DNA from 2 places in the Janibacter zhangyanbonis genome. Region 1 is predicted to be linked to the other one. Evidence: riboswitches for the same ligand, from Rfam matches in the RefSeq annotation. Region 1 holds a riboswitch; the other holds the start of a gene.
The links. A riboswitch is a leader RNA that binds a small molecule or an ion and turns the genes downstream of it on or off. The one in region 1 is predicted to bind cyclic di-AMP.
Positions count from the first base shown of each region.

Region 2: it holds a riboswitch for cyclic di-AMP, as region 1 does, so the genes downstream of both, ACQBJO_RS02405 (C40 family peptidase) here and ACQBJO_RS16470 (NlpC/P60 family protein) in region 1, are expected to answer to the same signal.

Region 1 covers NZ_CP191481.1:3,338,203-3,343,467, reverse strand. Annotated here, with positions in the region: gene ACQBJO_RS16480 (AMP-dependent synthetase/ligase) at 1-1,498, opposite strand, end outside; gene ACQBJO_RS16475 (C40 family peptidase) at 1,640-2,488, opposite strand; cyclic di-AMP (ydaO/yuaA leader) riboswitch at 2,485-2,673, opposite strand; gene ACQBJO_RS16470 (NlpC/P60 family protein) at 2,837-3,613, opposite strand; cyclic di-AMP (ydaO/yuaA leader) riboswitch at 3,610-3,792, opposite strand; gene ACQBJO_RS16465 (GTP pyrophosphokinase) at 3,945-4,616, opposite strand; gene ACQBJO_RS16460 (DUF4919 domain-containing protein) at 4,754-5,263, shown strand; gene ACQBJO_RS16455 (GNAT family N-acetyltransferase) at 5,260-5,265, shown strand, end outside.
Region 2 covers NZ_CP191481.1:480,941-486,205, reverse strand. Annotated here, with positions in the region: gene ACQBJO_RS02425 (Na+/H+ antiporter subunit D) at 1-342, shown strand, start outside; gene ACQBJO_RS02420 (Na+/H+ antiporter subunit E) at 339-905, shown strand; gene ACQBJO_RS02415 (monovalent cation/H+ antiporter complex subunit F) at 902-1,168, shown strand; gene mnhG (monovalent cation/H(+) antiporter subunit G) at 1,165-1,542, shown strand; gene ACQBJO_RS02405 (C40 family peptidase) at 1,603-2,508, opposite strand; cyclic di-AMP (ydaO/yuaA leader) riboswitch at 2,511-2,686, opposite strand; gene ACQBJO_RS02400 (metal-dependent transcriptional regulator) at 2,803-3,519, opposite strand; gene ACQBJO_RS02395 (MFS transporter) at 3,527-4,726, opposite strand; gene ACQBJO_RS02390 (hypothetical protein) at 4,769-5,265, shown strand, end outside.

The DNA.
Region 1 (5,265 bases):
CGACGAAGGGCCGTCCCTCGCCGACGACCATCGCCTGGGAGACGAGCGGGTGGGAGCGCAGCACGTCCTCGAGCGGACCGGGCACGACGTTCTTGCCGCCCGCGGTCACGATGATCTCCTTGGCCCGGCCGGTGATCGTCAGATAGCCCTCGTCGTCGAGCGAGCCGAGGTCACCGGTGGCGAACCAGCCGTCGACGATCGACGACCGCGTCGCCTCGTCGTTGCCCCAGTACTCGTCGGTGACGACGGCGCCGCGGACTTCGATCGCCCCGTCCTCGCCGATGCGCACCTCGTTGCCCGGCAGCGGCCGGCCGACGGTGCCGACACGCTGCTGGCCGGGCCCGTTGACGGTGATCGCCGCGCAGGTCTCGGTCAGGCCGTAGCCCTCGTGGATCGGCACGCCGACGCCGCGGAAGAAGTGGCCGAGGCGCTCGCCGAGCGCCCCGCCGCCGCTGATCTCGTACATCGTCTCCCCGCCGAGGGCCGCGCGGACCTTGGCGTAGAGCAGCCGGTCGAAGACCGCGTGCAGCACCCGCAGCCGCAGCCCGGGGCGGCCCGGGCGCGGGTCGTCGCCCACGGCCCGGCTCCAGTCGATGGCGACCTGCTCCCCCTTCGCGAAGACGGCGGCGGAGACGCGGCGCCCGGCCGCCTTGGCGCGGATGCCGGCGTGCACCTTTTCGAAGACCCGGGGTACGCCGACGACCATGTGCGGACGGAAGGAGCCGAACTTCTCGACGATCGTCGAGAAGTCGGACCAGAAGCCGACCGTGGCGCCGGACTGCGCGGCGATGTAGGCGACGGAGCGGGCGAGCACGTGCGCCATCGGCAGGAACATCAGGATGCGGCGGCCGGGCGCCCCGACCTCGCCGATCGGGTGTGCCAGGCAGCCCGCGACCTCGGCGGCGAGGTGCCGGTGGGTGAGGACGACCCCCTTCGGCCGACCGGTGGTGCCGGAGGTGTAGACGATCCCGGCGAGGCCGTCGAAGGTCACTGCGTCCCGGCGCGCGTGCACCTCATCGTCGGCCACGGTCTGACCGCGCTCGGCGAGGGTGGCGAGGGCGCCGTCGTCGATGACGAGGACCTCGACGTCGAGACCGGTGGCCAGCTGTGCCATCGCCGGCGTCTCGACGAGCAGGACCCGCGCGCCGGAGTCGCGGACGATCCACTCGAGCTGGCTGCGCGACGACGACGGGTAGACGGGGACGGTGCCGGCCCCGGCGTTCCAGATCGCCTCGTCGAGCAGCAGCCACTCATAGCGGGTGTCGGCCATGAGCGCCACACGGTCACCGGCGGCGACGCCGCTTGCGACGAGTCCCCGGACCGTCGCAACGAGGCTCTCGAGGTGCTCTCCGGCGGTGATGGTCTGCCAGTCGCCGTCGACGACGTGGCTGAAGGAGGGATGCTGCGGGTCCTCCTGCGCCCGACGCCAGGGACGAAGGGGGAGCAGGTCGCGGTCGGTGAGCTCGAGGGCTTCGCCGGTGGCGTGGGTGGCGGGCACGGATGACCTCCTGAGGCGACTACGCGTGTAGAAAGGGCCAGTGTCTCACGCGCCTCCGGCTCCCGAGCACGACGAAGGCCCCGACCGTGGCGGTCGGGGCCCTGTCGTGCGAGCCGCTCGGGAGCGGCCTGCGGTGGTCGCTCAGAAGCGGCCGTAGGACACGTCGTCGGTCCAGATGTCGCGCTCCTGCACCGGCGACTCGGAGTTGCCCGCGTCGATGATCTTGCCGTCGCCGGCGTAGATCCCGTTGTGGTACGCGGGGTTGCCGAAGAAGACGATGTCACCGGGCTGTGGGTTGGAGACCGGGGTGGCTGCAGCCTGCTGCTGCTGCGTCGTGCGCGGGATGTCCTTACCCGCCTTGTCGTAGACGTACTGCACGAAGCCGGAGCAGTCGAAGCCCGCGGTGGTCGTGCCGCCGTAGACGTAGGGCGTGCCGGTGAGGCTGCGCGCGGTGTTGACGATCGACGAGTCGGAGGCCGGGGCGCTGGCCGAGGCCTGGGCGGTCTCGGCGGTGCCACCGTCCGCGGACTGGGCACCACCGGTCGAGCTGGAGCCGCCGCCGGTCAGGCCCAGGGCGGAGCCGGTCTCGGGGCCGACGATGCCGTCGGCCGACAGACCGTTCTTGGCCTGCCAGCTCTTCACGGCCTGCTCGGTCAGGGACCCGAAGACGCCGTCGGCACTGACGCCGACCTTGTCCTGGATCTGCTTGACGACGCTGCCGGTGTCGCCGACGCGCACGTGGTCGGAGAAGGAGGTCGAGCCGCTGGGAGCGACGGAGTTGCCGGCGCTCTGCGCGCCGCCGGTCGAGGCGGTCTGCGAGGTGGCCGGGGCCGGAGCCTCGGGGCCGCCCTGGGCTGCCGCGCTCGTGGCGGTCATCGTCGATGCCCCCAGGCCGAGAGCCGTGGCGGCGAGGACGCCGGCGCCCGTGCGCTGTGCCGCAGAGCGGTGGGCGCGGGGGGCGGCGTGACGTGCGGTGTAGAACATGGTCATGCTGTCTCCTCTCGCCTGCGGAGTTAGCTGTCGGGTTGGGATGGAGACCATCCCGCCCTTCGACCGGGCGATGCCCCGCCGTAGGACTTCACCCCGAGGCCGTGTGGCCAGAGGTTGGGTCCTCCGCTCCTACCGGTGCTGCTGGGGTACCCCGTCGAGGTGGTAGGACTCGGCGTCCTCGACGGCGTCCCGGCAGTGGCCGGGACCGCGTTCGACCATAGGTCATATAGTCACGAAATGGTAACGCGGGTGGCGAAACCCGTTGTGCACCAATGACGCAGGGGCAGCAATGACGAAGGGGGCCCCGACCGTGATGGTCGGAGCCCCCTTCGTCGTGGGGTGCTGGGGTCAGCGGACGCGGCCGTAGGTCACGTTGCTCGTCCAGATCTTGCGCTTGGTCGTGTCGACGCGCGCGTTGCCGGCGTCGTACATCATGCCGTTGCCGGCGTAGATGCCCATGTGCCAGGCCGGCGCGCCGAAGAAGACGAGGTCGCCGGGCTGCGGGGAGTAGACGCGGGTGGTGGCGCGACGCTGCTGCTCGGCCGTGCGCGGCAGGCTCTTGCCGTGGCGGGCGAAGACGTACTGGGTGAAGCCCGAGCAGTCCCAACCGGACCGCGAGGTGCCGCCGTAGACGTAGGGCGTGCCGACGAGGCTGGCCGCCGTCGACAGGACCGAGGAGCCGGCGACCGTGCGCGTCGTGGTGCGCGAGGTGGTCGTCGTGGTGCGGCTCGAGCTCAGGCCCATCTTGGTGCCGGTGCGGGGGCCGACGATGCCGTCGGCGACGAGGCCGTTGCGGCGCTGGTAGCGCTTGACCGCGGACTCCGTCATGGGGCCGAAGACGCCGTCGGCGCTGGCGCCGGTGCGCCACTGGATCTGCTTGACGACGTAGCCGCGGGCGCCGCGACGGACGAGGCCCGAGAAGCTCGCGGTCGACGTCGCGGACGACGCCGACGAGATGGAGGCGGCGGACGGGGCGCTCACGGTGGCGGGTGCCGCGCTCGCGGCGGGCGCCGTGGCGGCGGCGGTGCCGAGGCCGACGGCGGCGACGGCCACCAGGCTGGCGCCGGTGCGCTGGGGGGTCTTCGTGCTCGGGGCGCGGTGGCGCCCGGCGTAGAACATCGACATGGTCTCTCCTCCGCCTGCGGAGTTAGCTGTCGGGTTGGGATGGAGATGAGCATCCCGCCCACCGGTCGTGCGACCGCGTGGACTTCACCCCGAGGCACTGGGGCCGAAAAAATGGGTCCCCCGCTCCTGCCGTGGCGTTCAGGGACCACCCGGCTGGCAGGACTCGGCGACCTGGTGGTGACCCCGCAGTGTGGGGTCGAAAAGAAGAGTAGGGCATCGGGACACGGTTTGGTAACGGCCCTGTGGAGATTTTTCTGGACCCGGGCGCGCCTGCCGTGCCGGCGTCGTCGGCGGGGCGTGGAGCGGGGCGTGCGACCGGCCGACCGGGGCCTCAGTCGGTGCCGTGGACGGCCCGGTGCAGCTGGGCCATCTCCTCGTCCATCCGGGCCGCCGTGGCGGCCGCGTCCGTGATCCGCTGGCGCAGGTGGGCGGGCACGTCACCCTCGTACTTGTAGAAGATCTTGTGCTCCGTGCTCGCCCAGAAGTCCATGGCCACGGTGCGGAACTGCACCTCCACCGGCACCTGGACGGGCCCCGACGAGAGGAAGACCGGGATCTCGAGGATGACGTGCAGCGACCGGTAGCCGTTGGGCTTGGGGTTGGCGATGTAGTCCTTGACCACGCGCACGGAGATGTCCGCCTGCTCGGTGAGCGCCGCCATCAGCCGGTAGACGTCGGCGACGAAGGAGCAGATGACGCGCACGCCGGCGATGTCGGTGATGTGCTCGCGCAGCGCCGCGATCTCGAGCGGGACCTCCTGGCGGGCCGCCTTCTCGAGGATCGACTCGGGGCTCTTGACCCGCGTGGAGATGTGCTCGATCGGGTTGTCGAGGTGCAGCTCGGCGAACTCCTCGCGCAGGATCTCCAGCCGCGTGGCCACCTGCTCCATGCCGAAGCGGTAGCCGAGCATCATCCGGGTGAAGTCCTCGCGAATCTGCGCGAACTGGCGCAGGGACGCGTCGGAGAGCTCGGGCAGGCCAGAGGGCTGGGCGGCGCTGGTCACCCGGCCAGCGTAGGCAGGTCCCCTGAGAGGCAGGTGTGCGTCGGCGCGTGGCGCTGGGACGAAGGGGGAGTGGGCCGGGCCGCGTCAGCGCCCACCGCGACGGATACGGTCGGAGCAGGACCACCCGAGGAGCCACGATGAGCGAAGCCCACGCCGAGAGCCTGCGAGAGCTCGTGACGAGGTACCTGAGCGAGCAGACACCGGACAACCTGGCCGCGTTGCGTCACGCAGTCCGGTCGTCGGCCGGCTTCGACCCCGACGTCGACCTGCGCGAGGCCGTCCCGCTGCTCGAGGCCGGCCGACACCGCGAGGCGCTCGACGCGGTCCGGGCCAAGATGCCCGGTGCCGCCCTCAACCCCTCGGCCCACCTCCTGCTCGCCGCAGCCCACGAGGCGCTGGGTGACGACGCCGCTGCCCGGCGCGAAGCCACCCTGCACACGCTGTCGGTCTCGAGCGTGCTCGCCACGGGCGACGGCACGCAGGAGCGCCCGTGGTCCGTCCTGCGCGTCGCCGACGAGTACGACGTCATGCGGGCGAAGGGGGTGACCCCCCGCCGTCAGGCCACGCGCACCGTCGACGGTCGGGTCGTCGACGTGCACGAGGTCGTCGACGGTCCGGACGTGTGGTTCGTCCTCGACCCGGCATGATC
Region 2 (5,265 bases), 650 kb from region 1:
ACGTGGAGCGCCGCCTTCTGGCGGCCGCGCGCGGTCGAGGGCCAGGACCAGACCTTCGAGATGCCGACGCTCACCCCGAGCTTCGGGCGGCTGAGCGACGCCATCGGCGCCGCCGTCGCGGCCCAGCGCCCCTCGACCCCGATCGCCCCGCCGCCGGCGGTGACCCAGGTCGAGCGGCCGATGCCGCCGCTCATGCTGGGCGCGGCCGCCGCGGTCGTCGCCTTCAGCCTGGGCCTCTCGCTCTTCGCCGGCCCGCTCTTCACCTACACCGACGCGGCGGCCCGGCAGATGCTCTCCAGCGATGCCTACGTCCGCGCCGTCCTGCCCGAGGAGGCGCCGTGAGCGACACCGCCATCGACACGACCCCGGCGACCCGTCGGCGCGGCGGCTTCCAGCCCCGGGCGATCATCGGCCTGGCCGTCGTGTGGGTCCTGCTCTGGGACCGCATCACCCTGGGCAACATCATCAACGGCCTGATCATCGGCGCGGTCGTCACGCAGATCTTCCCGCTGCCCTCGATCCAGTACTTCGGCCGGATCCACCCGTGGCGCCTCCTGCTGCTCATCGGGCGCTTCCTCGTCGACCTCGTGAGCGCCGCGGTCCAGATCGCCGGCGCCACCCTGAGCCGCCGCCCCAGCCAGGGTGGCTCGATCGTCGAGGTCCGGATGCGCACGCACTCGGAGTTCTACATGACGATCGTCTCCGCGCTCGTCTCCCTCGTGCCCGGGTCGATCGTCGTCGAGGCCCGACGCGGCGCCAACGTCCTCTACGTCCACGGCTTCCACGTCACCACGCCGGAGGGCATGGAGGAGCTGCGACGAGACGTCCTGGCCGTCGAGACCCGGGTCGTGCGGGCCATCGGCACCCCCGAGGAGATCTCGATCTGCACGCAGGAGGTCGCATGAGCATCATCCTGTCGATCGGACTCGGGCTACTCTTCGCCGCCGCCGGCCTGGTCCTCGTGCGCATCGCGCGAGGTCCGACCAACCTCGACCGCGCCCTGAGCCTCGACGTGGTCATCGTCATCGTCATCGGCATCATGGCGACGCAGATCGTGCGCAGCGGTGACGCCGGGACGCTGCCGATCCTCGTCGTCTTCAGCCTCACCGGATTCGTCGGGTCGGTCTCGGTCGCCCGCTTCATGGCCCGCAAGGACGATGCCTCGTGAGCTGGGCACAGATCCTCGACCTCGCCGGGGCGATCAGCCTGCTCCTCGGTGCCACGCTGGCCCTCGTCGGCGCGATCGGCTTGGTGCGCCTGCCCGACCTCTTCGCCCGCATGCACGCCGCCACCAAGCCACAGACCCTGGGTCTGCTGCTCATCCTGCTCGGCCTGGCGCTCACGGTGCGCACCTGGGCCTCGGTCGCCACGCTGCTCATCGTCCTCGGCGCCCAGGCCCTCACCGCGCCCGTCACCGCGCACATGCTCGGCCGCGCCGGCTATCGCACCGGCGTCCCCGAGGACGACCTGCTCCACCACGACGAGCTCGGCGCCGCCTACCGACGGATGCAGGAGCAGGACCGGCAGCGCGAGCAGTCCTGACGACATGACGCAGGGGGCGAAGGGAGCGGCTGCTCCCTTCGCCCCCTGTCGGGTCGGCGCTCAGACCCGGCCGTAGCCGGAGACGCCGTCGAAGATCGGACGGATCGAGATCGACGAGCCGGTGCGCGGCGAGTCGATCATCATGCCGTCGCCGACGTAGATGCCGACGTGCCACGACGGGGAGCCGAAGAAGACCAGGTCGCCGGGCTGCGGGCTGGACACCGGGGTGGCGGCGGCCTGCTGGGCGGTGGTCACGCGCGGGATGGACTTGCCGGCCTTGGCGAAGACGTACTGCGTGAAGCCGGAGCAGTCGAAGCCCGCGGGGGTCGAGCCGCCGTAGACGTAGGGGGTGCCGATGTACTGCTTGGCGATCGCGATGACGCCACCGGAGGTCGGGGCCGGCGCGGAGGGAGCCTGCGTCGGCTCGGGGGTGCTGGCCGGGGCCGGCGTGGTCGCGGGGGCCTGACGCTCCTGCGAGCGGCTGGCGGCGGCCTCCTCCGAGCGCTGCTCCTCCTGGGCCTCACGGGCCTGCTCGGCGCGGCGGGCCTCGGCGGCCTGCTCCTGCTCGCGCTGACGCTCGGCGGCGGCCTCCTGGCGGGCCTGCTCGCGCTCGGCGCGCATGCGCAGCTGGTAGGGGGTCGGGCCGGTCGGCTTGGCGACGGGCTCGACCTCGATCTGACCGAAGTCGGCGCTCGTGGCCTTGGCCGTGGCGGTCGTGCTCGGGGCCGTGACGGCGGCGGCAGCCGGGGCGGCCGGCGCGGCGGCGGCCGCGGGCGTGGCGTCGGCCTGCTCGACGGCGGGGGCGGCCTGGGCGGGGATGGCGATCGCGGCGACGAGGCCACCGGAGGCGGCGAGGACGGCCGAGCCCTTGGCCAGCGGGGTGCCGGTCTGGCTGATGACGGTGCCGATCTCGGCGAGGGGGTTGTAACGCTCAGGAGCGCGGTGGCGCCCGACGGAGTGAGACACGATGAATACCTCTGTCCCGCCTGCGAGGTCAGCTGTCGGGTTCGGGCGAGAGGTGCGGCCCGGTCCCGCGGCTCCGGACCGACCTAGCGGTCCGCGTACCGTGGGACTTCACCCCGAGGAGCATCCGCGATGCCCCATGAGTGGGTCCCCCGCTCCTGCCATGCGGTGAAGTGCAGCAGCCGTCGGTGCGGTGGCAGGACAAGGCGTCCGCGAGACGGATCCGCCCAGGGGAGGCGGACTCAGGAACCGTACCCGCTGATCACGAAAATGTCACACCGCGGTCACGGACTGCGCTCAGGAGGCGGACGCCGGCTCGACGAAGACGTGCATGGCGACGTCGCGCGGCAGCGAGACGGCGTCGCTGGCGGCGCCGTCTCGGGCGACGACCACCCGGTCCTCCTCGGGGGTGACGAGCACGATCTCGCCGGGGCGCAGCCGCGCCTCGGTGAGCAGCTCGAGCGCCTCGTGGTCGACCTGCGCGGGCTCGCCGATGCGGCGCACCCGGAAGGTCCCGGTCAGGCCCTCGTCGACGATGTCGGTCAGGCTGCTCAGGCCCTCGAGGTAGTCGTCGGCGGGCGCCTCGTCACCACCGGCGAGCAGCTCCTCGAGGCCGGGGATCGGCGTGCCGTAGGGCGACTCGCGGTGCTCGGGCAGCATGGCGAGGATCTTGCGCTCGACCCGCTCGCTCATGACGTGCTCCCAGCGGCAGGCCTCGTCGTGGACGTGCTCCCACTCCAGCCCGATGACGTCGGCGAGCAGTCGCTCGGCGAGCCGGTGCTTGCGCATCACCCGGGTCGCGAGCAGACGACCCTCGTCGGAGAGCACGAGGCGCCGGTCGTCGCCGAGGCTGACCAGCCCGTCCCGCTCCATGCGCGCGACCGTCTGCGAGACCGTCGGGCCGGAGTGGCCCAGCCGCTCGGCGATGCGGGCCCGCATGGGAGGGATGTCCTCCTCCTCGAGCTCGAAGATCGTGCGGAGGTACATCTCCGTGGTGTCGATGAGATCCTTCACGGCACCATCATGCCTTGCCCGCGCGAGCGCGGTCCGCCCGCGATACCCACACGCTCGTCCACGCCAGCCCGGTGAGGCCGGCGACCCCGAGGACGACCGCGGCGGCCGGCAGCGAGACGAGGGCGGTGACGGCGCTCAGCCCGAGCGATCCGCCGGCGTGGCCCACCTCGCCCATGAGCCGCCAGGCGCCGAGGAACTGCGCCCGGTCGCGGGTCGGTGCCGCGTCCGCCCCGAGCGTCATGACGATGCCGGACCCCAGTCCGTTGCCCAGGGACATCACGAGGGCCACGGCGAGCAGCTCCCCCTTCGTCCCCGCGAGGGGCAGGGCGAGGAAGGCCGCGGAGACCACCGACAGCAGCACCGCGACGACCCAGACCCGGCCCAGCCGGTCCATGACCCAGCCGCCCGGGTAGACGAGGAGCAGCTCGGCGACGCCGGCCGCGGCGAAGATCTGCGAGGAGTCGACGCCGTCGAGGCCGATGTGCACGGCCCACAGCGGCAGGATCACCAGACGCGACTGCCGCAGGGCCGAGATGACGGTGACGCCGATGCCCTGCGTGAGCAGCAGCCGCGCGTGCCGCCGGATGACGGCGAAGACCCTCGCGTGGTGGTCCTCGGCCCGGGCCCGCTCATGGTCACCGGTGAGGTCGGGCGCGGTGAGCACGGTGACCACGGAGCCGACGGCGAGGACGACGGCCACCCCATAGGCCCCCTGCAGGCCGAAGGGGGCGATCGCCACCGAGCCGACGACCGGCCCGAGGAGCAGCCCCGCGCGCATCGCACCGCCGAGCAGGGACATGCCGCGGGCGAGCAGGTGCTGCGGCAGGACGTCGATCATGTAGCCCTGCCGGGCGAGGAAGAAGGCCGAGGAGGCCAGCCCGGAGACGAGGAGGGCGAGCGCCATGAGCCACAGCGAGGGGGCCCACCCGGCGACGGCGAGCGCGACGATGTCGAGCAGGCCGGCGCGCACGAGGGTGGCCCGCTCGCCGATGCGGGCGACGAGGGCGCCGGCGGGCAGCACCCCGACGAGCTGCCCGATGCCCGTGAGCGAGACGACGAAGGCCGCCAGGCCCAGGCTCGCGCCGAGCTCGTCGGCCCGCAGGGCCGCGATCGGGACGACGGCTCCGCTCGCGGCGGCGGACAGGAAGGTGGGCCCGAAGGCGGGTACGGCGATGCGCCTCCAGCCGAAGGTCTCGCTCGCACTCATCCCCCTCATCCTCTCCCGGGGCACCGTCGCTAGGTTGGGGTGGTGCACACCACAGCCGAGACGACGACCGTTGCCCCGCTGCACGTCGGCCCGCCGGGGACCGGCAACGGCGGCTGGGTCTGCGGTCTGCTCACCGAACGACTCGACGACCTCGTCCCCGCTGAGGGGGACCTGACGGCGGCGACGGTACGCCTGAGCGCTCCCACCCCGCTCGGCAGTCCACTGCGGTGGGAGGTCGACGGCACCGTCGCCGACGGCCCCGACCTCGCGGTGCACCTCCTCGACGGCGAGACCCTGCTCGGCACGGCCCGTCGCACGACCGCCCCCGGCCTGGCAGTCCCCGCACCGGTCTCCCTCGAGGCGGCCAGGGCCGCGGCCGCCGAGTTCGACGCGAGCGGGCACCCCTACCCCGGCTGCTACGTCTGCGGGCCGGAGGCCGAAGGGGGTCTGCGCGTCTTCGCGGCGCCGGTCGCCGGCCGCGAGGACGTCCTCGCCGCGCCGGTGACGATCACCGACGAGGGGCTGCCTCCCGTGCTCGC